DNA from 3 places in the Enterobacter sp. fkY84-1 genome. Region 2 is predicted to be linked to each of the others. Evidence: predicted binding sites of a transcription regulator. Region 2 holds the regulator's gene; each other region holds the start of a gene.
What was found. The regulator CRP, encoded in region 2, controls carbon source genes, mostly activating them, when cyclic AMP is high. The targets are predictions, from matches to a motif close to ATGTGANNNNNNTCACAT.
Positions count from the first base shown of each region.

Region 1: focA (formate transporter FocA) is a predicted target of CRP. The motif match lies at 2,069-2,086, and genes of this name have one in related genera.
Region 3: garD (galactarate dehydratase) is a predicted target of CRP. The motif match lies at 1,779-1,796, and genes of this name have one in related genera.

Region 1 covers NZ_CP169393.1:1,536,837-1,540,118, forward strand. Annotated here, with positions in the region: gene pflB (formate C-acetyltransferase) at 1-1,101, opposite strand, end outside; gene focA (formate transporter FocA) at 1,153-2,010, opposite strand; gene ycaO (30S ribosomal protein S12 methylthiotransferase accessory factor YcaO) at 2,417-3,282, opposite strand, start outside.
Region 2 covers NZ_CP169393.1:4,314,970-4,318,251, forward strand. Annotated here, with positions in the region: gene ACEPLT_RS20720 (phosphoribulokinase) at 1-289, shown strand, start outside; gene ACEPLT_RS20725 (OsmC family protein) at 374-778, opposite strand; gene crp (cAMP-activated global transcriptional regulator CRP) at 1,090-1,722, shown strand; gene ACEPLT_RS20735 (YccS/YhfK family putative transporter) at 1,780-3,282, shown strand, end outside.
Region 3 covers NZ_CP169393.1:4,113,503-4,116,784, reverse strand. Annotated here, with positions in the region: gene garD (galactarate dehydratase) at 96-1,667, opposite strand; gene garL (2-dehydro-3-deoxyglucarate aldolase) at 2,041-2,811, shown strand; gene garR (2-hydroxy-3-oxopropionate reductase) at 2,833-3,282, shown strand, end outside.

The sequences.
Region 1 (3,282 bases), 1.9 Mb from region 2:
AGAAGGACCCATGGTGTACAGGGTGTTCAGGAAGCGGAAGCTGTTTTTGGTCACCAGAGTACGGCCGTCAACGCCCATACCGCCGATGGATTCAGTTGCCCAGATTGGGTCACCGGAGAACAGCTCATCGTATTCAGGGGTACGCAGGAAGCGAACCATACGCAGTTTCATGACCAGGTGGTCAATCATTTCCTGAGCGTCTTGCTCGGTGATTTTGCCTGCTTTCAGGTCACGTTCGATATAGGCATCCAGGAAGGTGGATACGCGACCAAAGGACATTGCTGCGCCGTTCTGAGATTTAACTGCGGCCAGGTAGCCGAAGTAGGTCCACTGGATAGCTTCCTGAGCGTTGGTAGCAGGACCAGAGATATCGCAGCCGTATTTAGCAGCCATCTCTTTGATCTGACCCAGCGCGCGGTGCTGTTCAGCGATCTCTTCACGCAGACGGATAGTCGCTTCCAGGTTTACGCCGTTTTCCAGATCGGACTGCAGGGAAACAAACTGCGCGTACTTGTCTTTCATCAGGAAGTCGATACCGTACAGCGCAACGCGACGGTAGTCACCGATGATACGGCCACGGCCATATGCATCTGGCAGACCAGTCAGAACGCCAGATTTACGGCAGTTCAGAATGTCTTTGGTGTAAACATCGAATACGCCCTGGTTGTGGGTTTTGCGGTATTCGGTGAAGATTTTTTTCAGCATTGGGTCCAGCTCGCGGTTATACGCTTTGCAGGAACCTTCAACCATTTTAATACCACCGAACGGGATGATTGCGCGTTTCAGTGGTGCTTCAGTCTGCAGACCAACGATTTTCTCAAGGGCTTTGTTGATATAGCCAGCATCGTGAGAAGTGATGGTGGAAGCAACGGAGGTGTCAAAATCAACTGGCGCGTGAGTGCGGTTTTCCAGTTTAACGCCTTCCATTACGCTGTCCCACAGCTTGGTGGTCGCGTCAGTTGCGCCAGCCAGGAAGGATTCGTCACCTTCATACGGGGTATAGTTTTTCTGAATGAAGTCACGTACGTTTACTTCATTCTGCCAGTCACCTTTCGCAAAACCTTCCCAGGCTGTGGCTAACTTTTCATTAAGCTCGGACATGTAACACCTACCTTCTTAAGTGGATTTTTTATTTACTGCCTGAGAAAACCATCAATGATGATCGTCGCCACGCAGGTAAATGACCCAGTATGTCAACCCAACTAACAGACCCCCACCGATAATGTTCCCGATAGTGACAGGGATCAGGTTATCAGTAATGAAATTCATAATAGTCAGGTGAGAGAAACTTTCCGGGGATGAACCAACTGCGGTCCAGAACTCCGGGCTCGCAAAGTCGCGGATAACAATGCCCATTGGGATCATGAACATATTCGCGATACTGTGCTCAAAGCCGCTGGCAACGAACATCGCAACCGGCAGAACCATAATTAAGGCTTTGTCCATCAGGCTACGACCCGAGTAGCTCATCCATACAGCCAGGCAGACCATCAGGTTCGCGAGGATGCCGAGAGCAACGGCTTCGATAAATGTGTGGTGCATTTTGTGGTCGGCAGTTTGCAGGACGTTAAGGCCCCAACCACCGTTGGCGGTCATGTACTCGCCAGAAAGCCACATCAACAAAACAAAGAGCAGACAGCCAACCAGGTTACCCACGTAAACATTAAGCCAGTTACGTGCCAGCTGACCCCAGGTAATTCTTCCGCTCGCCTTTGCCACGACAATCAGCACCGTTGAGGTGAAGAGGTCGGCGCCGCAAATAACGCAAAGAATCAGACCCAGTGAGAAACAAATGCCGCCAATCAGTTTGGCCATGCCGAAAGGCATTCCGGCAGTACCGGTAGTGGCGGTGATGTAGAAGACGAAAGCGATAGAGATGAACACACCAGCCGTGATCGCCAGATAGAACGTCTTCATCGGGTGTTTCGTTGCTTTATAGACACCTGCTTCTTCGGCAACTTTGGCCATCGCAGCAGGGAGTAAAAGATCAAAAGGGTTGTCAGCTTTCACACTAACTCTCTCTTTATTAAGTCGGCGACGAGATACTAACAAAGCATTATAGAAGAGAAATTGATATAGATCATATCTCGCCTGGCTTATAGGCCCGCAATGTGTATGGATTTACAGCAAATGCGGAGTAAGTATTTGATTATCCGTATAAAAATAAATTTTAAAAGTTATGAAAAGAGTTGAATTTTTTCGTTCGGCCACCTCTTTATCAGTTAATTAATATGGAGTATTAACCATAAAAAGTAACAGTAAAGCCCAGATCAATATTATTATATTTACCCGTGTTTAACTTTATTATTACAATCAACAATCATTGCCGAAGGAAATAAAAAAAGGGGCAATGAAATTGCCCCGTAATATAGCCCAGACGATTGAATACGCCTACTGCTGGTAATGTTATGTGCGCTTATTTTGACCAGTAAGCGGCTTTTGCTTTCTGCAGCTTTTCGTAGGCCTTCAGCAGCGACTGATGCGCCGGGAAGGCTTTCAGATCGCTATCAACAGCCTGCAGGCCATAGAACGGCGCTTCGCCGCTCAGGGCTGCGCTGGCTGCTTCAACGGCCTCAGCGCCGTACATTCGCACGAAAGCATTCAGGTATTGCAGCGGTTCGCGATCCTCTTCCTGTGCAAGCAGCAGCAGGGTTTGCAGGCAGCGGTAATAGTTGGTGCGCTCGGCAGAGAAGACCGACTGGTTGAACTCCATGGTCCACTCGGTCCAGGCCAGGGCCTGATCCAGATCGCCGCCCGCCAGGGCCAGCATCGCTTTCAACTCACCGATGCGCAGGGTGTACCAGCCGTTGTCTTTACCGGTCGCCAGGCCCAGGAGTTCGCGTACGCGGGTGAAATCATCATGGCCTTCTTCGTCCAGCTGGGCGATCAGGTTCAGATAATCCTCTTTCTCCCATTCGCTGCCCGGCAGAGCCAGCAGCGTTTCACGCAGATGCGCGCCCATGCTGTTGTTCGCCAGCCACAGATCTTCCGCCGGATAGATATCAGACATGCCAGGCACGATGATGCGGCACGCGTAAACGCCCAGGTGCTCGTAGTCGGCAATGTACACTTCCTGGTCTTCCGCGTTAAAGATCGCCATCAGCGTCGCGAACTCTTCTTCCGTGGTACCGGCAAAGCTCCAGTCCACGAACGGATAGTCCGCGTCCTGCTTGAACATATCCCAGGAAATTAAGCCGCTGGAATCGATGAAGTGGGTTTCGAGGTTGGTATGCTCGGCCACTTCTTCATCGTCAAACGTTGGCGGCGTAAACACGTCGAGAT
Region 2 (3,282 bases):
GACGCCGCAGTTTTCCCGCACCCATATCAACTTCCAGCGCGTGCCGACGGTGGACACCTCCAACCCGTTCGCGGCCAAAAGTATCCCATCCCTGGATGAGAGCTTTGTGGTGATCCATTTCCGCAATCTCGAAGGCATTGACTACCCCTGGCTGCTGGCGATGCTGCAGGGCTCGTTTATTTCTCACATGAATACATTAGTCGTACCGGGCGGAAAAATGGGGCTGGCGATGGAGCTCATCATGACGCCGCTGGTGGAGCGATTGATGGAAGGGAAACAGATCGCGTGAGTTTTTTGCCCGGTGGCGCTGCGCTTACCGGGCCTACGGTCGTGCTTTTGTAGGGCGGGTCAGCGAAGCGCCACCCGCCAAACATTAAGCCTCGATCACTTCATACGAATGGGTGATTTTTACCGCTTTCTCCAGCATTAACGCCACAGAGCAGTACTTCTCCGCAGACAGGTCCACCGCACGTGAAACCGCCGCGTCTTTCAGTTCTTTACCGGTGACCACAAAGTGCAGATTGATGTGGGTGAACAGGCGTGGCGCCTCTTCGCGGCGTTCTGACGTGAGTTTGACCTCACAATCCGTCACGTCATGACGGCCTTTTTGCAGAATCGACACCACGTCAATGGCGCTGCATCCCCCTGCCGCCATCAGCACCATTTCCATTGGGCTGGGCGCTTTATCGCCGGAGTTACCATCCATCAAAATCTGATGTCCTGACGCGGACTCGCCCAGGAACGTTAAACCTTCAACCCACTTCACGCGCGCTTGCATATTCTTAAACTCCAACGTTGCATTTTTGGTGACAGATTACGCGTGCGTTACATTTCTCGCAATGGAAGGCGACCTGCATCATGCTGAAGCGAGACACCAGGAGACACGCGGCGAAAGCTATGCTAAAACACTCAGGATGCTACAGTAATACATTGACGTTACACATGTATGCAGAGGACATCAAACTTTACTGGCTGCGAAACGTTACGGTAGCCGACTTCCCAGGGTATGGGTAAGAATTCGATTGCAACCCCAGAGTCCGGATGCATCTGATGACTCTGGTGACAGCTTATAACAGAGGATAACAGCGCATGGTGCTTGGCAAACCGCAAACAGACCCGACTCTCGAATGGTTCTTGTCTCATTGCCACATTCATAAGTACCCATCAAAGAGCACGCTGATTCACCAGGGTGAAAAAGCGGAAACGTTGTATTACATCGTTAAAGGCTCGGTGGCAGTGCTGATCAAAGATGAAGAAGGGAAAGAGATGATCCTTTCTTATCTGAACCAGGGCGATTTCATCGGTGAACTGGGCCTGTTTGAAGAGGGCCAGGAACGTAGCGCCTGGGTTCGTGCAAAGACAGCATGTGAAGTGGCTGAAATTTCTTACAAGAAGTTCCGTCAGCTGATTCAGGTTAACCCTGACATTCTGATGCGTCTCTCTTCCCAGATGGCGCGCCGTCTGCAGGTCACCTCAGAGAAAGTGGGCAACCTCGCCTTCCTGGACGTGACGGGCCGCATCGCACAAACTCTGCTGAACCTGGCGAAACAGCCGGACGCCATGACCCATCCGGACGGCATGCAAATTAAAATTACCCGTCAGGAAATTGGTCAAATCGTCGGTTGCTCCCGTGAAACAGTGGGCCGTATCCTGAAAATGCTGGAAGATCAAAACCTGATCTCCGCCCACGGTAAAACCATCGTGGTTTACGGAACGCGTTAATTCCGCTTAAACGGCGTGCCATCGCAAGGTGTCACGCCGTTTTTGTCTCTACTCCTCATGTGGCGCAGGCTGATCTATCACCCGGAAGTTAACTACGCACTGCGACAAACGCTGGTGTTGTGTCTACCCGTGGCCATCGGCCTGATCCTCGGACACCTTCAGCAAGGCCTGCTCTTTTCCCTCGTGCCCGCCTGCTGCAACATTGCTGGCCTGGACACACCGCATAAGCGCTTTTTCAAACGTCTGATCGTGGGCGGCTGCCTGTTTGCTGGCTGTAGCCTTGCCGTACAGCTTTTACTGGCCCGGGATATCCCGCTGCCGCTGATCCTGACGGTGCTGGCGATGACGCTCGGCGTCACGGCGGAAATCAGCTCGCTGCACGCCCGCCTGCTTCCCGCCTCGCTGATTGCGGCCATCTTCACGCTGAGCCTCGCCGGGAATATGCCGGTGTGGGAGCCGCTACTGATCTACGCGCTGGGGACACTGTGGTACGGGCTGTTTAACTGGTTCTGGTTCTGGCTGTGGCGGGAACAGCCGCTGCGCGAATCCCTGAGCCTGCTCTATGTGCAGTTGGCGGAATACTGCGAAGCCAAATACACCCTGCTCACCCAGCATACCGATCCGGAAAAAGCCTTACCGCCGCTGCTGACGCGCCAGCAGAAGGTGGTGGATCTGATAAGCCAGTGCTATCAGCAGCTGCATATGCTCGCCGCCAACAAGAACCACGAGTACAAACGGCTGCTGCGCACCTTCCAGGTAGGCCTGGATCTGCAGGAGCATATCTCTGTTAGCCTGCACCACCCGCAGGAGGTGCAAAAGCTGGTTGAGCGCAGCCACGCCGAAGCGGTGATCCGCTGGAACGCGCAGACCGTCTCGGCACGCCTGCGCGTGCTGGCTGACGATATTCTCTACCACCGCTATCCCACGCGCTTTAACATGGAAAAACAGCTCGGCGCGCTGGAGAAAATCGCCCGTCAGCATCCGGATAACCCGGTCGGCCAGTTTGCCGCCTGGCACTTCAGCCGCATCGCCCGCGTGCTACGCACCCAGCGCCCGCTTTATTCCCGCGACCTGATGGCGGATAAACAAAAACGGCTTCCCCTGTTGCCCGCGCTCAAAAGCTATCTATCTCTCAAATCGTCCGCCCTGCGCAATGCCGCACGAATTAGCGTCATGCTCAGTATCGCCAGCCTGATGGGCATGGCGCTGCATCTGCCGAAGCCCTACTGGATCTTAATGACCGTGCTGTTCGTCACCCAGAACGGCTACGGCGCCACGCGGGTGCGTATTCTGCACCGGGCGGGCGGCACCATGGCCGGGCTGATCATTGCAGGCGTAACGCTGCACTTCCACGTGCCGGAAGGCTATACCCTGGCAGGCATGCTGGCGATCACGCTGGTGAGCTACCTGATTATCCGCAAAAATTACGGCTGGGCGATGGTGGGCTTTACGGTGACGGCGGTATACACCCTGCAGCTGCTTACGCTGAACGGCGAACAGTTTATTATCGCCAGGCTGATTGATACCCTGATCGGCTGCCTGATTGCCTTCGGCGGTATG
Region 3 (3,282 bases), 200 kb from region 2:
AAATGAAAGAATCGAAATGAAAGGTAAGGATGCGAAAGAAATGAAAGAAAAAAAAAGCATGGCCGAAGCCATGCTAAGCGAGGTTTACAGCAAACTCACGTCACCGGTGCCGGGTTAAACACCGCCAGCTGATTATGCAATCCCCATTGGTCCGAGAAGGTTTTCTTTCGCCCGCTGGCGACATCCAGAATGAAGTGGAACAGCTTCCAGCCCACGTCCTCAATGCTCTCTTCTCCGGTGGCGATGGTGCCCGCGTTAATATCCATTAAGTCATACCAGCGGTTTGCCAGCTCGGTGCGGGTCGCCATCTTGATCACCGGCACCGCCATCAGGCCGTACGGCGTGCCGCGCCCGGTGGTAAAGACCTGTACCGTAATGCCGGATGCCACCTGCTGCGTGCCGCACACAAAATCGCTGGCCGGCGTTGCCGCGTAGATAAGGCCGCGTTTCGTCGGGCGCTGGCCCGGAGAGAGCACTTCTGCAATGGCGCTCTGCCCGGATTTGGCAATAGAGCCGAGGGCTTTTTCCACCACGTTTGCCAGGCCGCCTTTCTTGTTGCCCGGAGACGGGTTGGCGCTGCGGTCGGTTTTGCCCATATCGAGATAGTTATCGTACCAGGCCATCTCCTCAAGCAGTCGCTTGCCGACCTCTTTATTAACGGCGCGCGGCGTCAGCAGATGGATGGCGTCACGCACTTCAGTCACCTCGGAGAACATCACCGTGGCGCCGCAGCGTACAAGCAGATCGGATGCAAAGCCCACCGCCGGGTTGGCCGTCACGCCGGAGAAGGCATCGCTACCGCCGCACTGGGTGCCCACAACCAGCTCAGAGGCCGGGCACGTTTCGCGCTGGCGGCGGTTGAGCTTGTCCAGATGGCGTTCTGCTACCTGCAAAATATCGTCGACCATTGAGCGGAAACCGACGTGGCGTTCGTCCTGCAGGCGCACGATACTGGCCTCGTCTGCCGGAATGGCTTTGACATCTTCCGTGCCTTGCAGCAGGCGCTCGGGCTGGAGCTTTTCACATCCCAGGCCAATGACCATCACCTCGCCGCCAAAGTTGGGGTTCAGGGCGATATTGTGGATGGTCCGGATAGGCACCACGGCAGCGGGCGCGTTAATCGCCACGCCGCAGCCGTAGAGGTGGTTCAGGCCCACCACGCCGTCGACGTTCGGGTACTTTGGCAGCAGATCGCGTTCGATGATTTTCACCACGTAATCCACGACGCCCGCCACGCAGTGCACGCTGGTGGTAATGCCGAGCAGATTTTTGGTACCGACGCTGCCGTCCGCATTGCGATACCCTTCAAAGGTATAGCCTTCCAGCGGGGGAAGCGGTTCCGGCACGCGGGTTGCTAGCGGAAGCGTGTTCAGCGGCGGCGCTTCTGGCAGCGCCACCAGCGACTCCTCCACCCAGCTTCCCTGCGGAATAGGACGGACGGCATAGCCGATGACTTCACCGTAACGCACAATTTCGCTTTCAGCAGGGATATCCACCAGGGCGACTTTATGTCCCTGCGGAACATGCTCAGTCAGTTCCAGCCCGTCCGGGAAGCGGGTTCCTGCTTTTAAGCCATTGTCGTTGACGATAATCGCCACGTTATCGGCGTCGTGCACTTTTATATAAAACGCCGTCGGCGGTGCCTGTCGAATTTCAATGTCGGCCATTGGTCAGTATTCTCCAGCAAAATTCTGATAATAGGTTCAGCCATTTTTCTGATGGTAGAAATAAATACGCGGCTTTCAGAAATAAAGCATGTCAGCAGATTCAATATCAAAATGTGATCCCGATCGCTCGCGAGCCCGTAATCCTTGATTCTGTGCATTAGCGCCCAGTGCTTTGTGCATATGCAAAAATTTTTATCAAAAAATAGCGTAATACCTGAGCATTAAAACAATGTGCGGTCGTGGATTGCATCTTATACTGAATGACGATTTTATTACGCCAGAATATGTCCGAATAATAAATATCATGCTGGCGCGGTGTCTGAATAAATAAAATGATGCTGAAAAAGGCTGCGGAATTAAAAAGGTAAATACGATGAATAACGCTATCTTCCCGAATAAATTTAAAGCGGCTCTCGCAGCGCACCAGATTCAGATTGGCTGCTGGTCCGCGCTGGCAAACCCTATCAGCACCGAAGTGCTGGGCCTGGCCGGTTTCGACTGGCTGGTGCTGGACGGCGAACATGCACCAAACGATATCAGCACGTTTATTCCGCAGCTGATGGCGCTGAAAGGCAGCAACAGTGCCCCGGTGGTGCGTGTCCCCACCAACGAACCGGTGATTATTAAGCGTCTGCTGGATATCGGCTTCTACAACTTCCTGATCCCGTTTGTGGAGACGGAAGAACAAGCGGCACTGGCCGTGGCGTCTACGCGCTACCCTCCCGAAGGGATCCGCGGCGTTTCCGTTTCGCATCGCGCCAACATGTTTGGCACCGTCCCGGACTATTTCGCGCAGTCCAACAGCAACATCACCATTCTGGTTCAGATCGAGAGCCAGCAGGGCGTCGATAACGTCGACGCGATTGCCGCCACCAACGGCGTGGACGGTATCTTCGTCGGCCCAAGCGATCTGGCTGCGGCCTTTGGCCATCTCGGTAACGCCAGCCACCCTGACGTGCAGCACGCGATCCAGCACATCTTTGCTCGCGCAAAAGCGCACGGCAAGCCGTGCGGCATTCTGGCGCCGGTAGAGGCTGATGCCCGCCGCTACCTGGAGTGGGGAGCCACCTTCGTTGCCGTCGGCAGCGACCTTGGCGCCTTTCGCTCTGCCACGCAGAAATTAGCGGACGCTTTTAAAAAATAACCATCATTGAGGAAACAGATTATGACGCTGAAAGTGGGTTTTATTGGCCTGGGGATCATGGGTAAACCAATGAGTAAGAACCTCATCAAAGCGGGTTACTCGCTGGTGGTCTCCGATCATAATCCACAGGCCGTGGCTGAGGTGATAGCGGCTGGCGCAGAAGCGGCCACCACCGCGAAAGCCATTGCCGAGCAGTGCGATGTCATCATCACCATGCTGCCAAACTCCCCGCACGTAAAAGAGGTTGCGCTGGGTGAAAACGGCATTATCGACGGCGCGAAACCGGGCCTGGTGCTGATCGATATGAGCTCTATCGCACCGCTCGCGAGCCGTGAAATCAGCGAGGCGCTAAAGGCAAAGGGCGTCGATATGCTGGATGCGCCGGTCAGCGGCGGTGAGCCGAAAGCGATCGACGGCACGCTGTCGGTGATGGTCGGCGGTGATAAAGCTATTTTCGATAAATTTTACGAC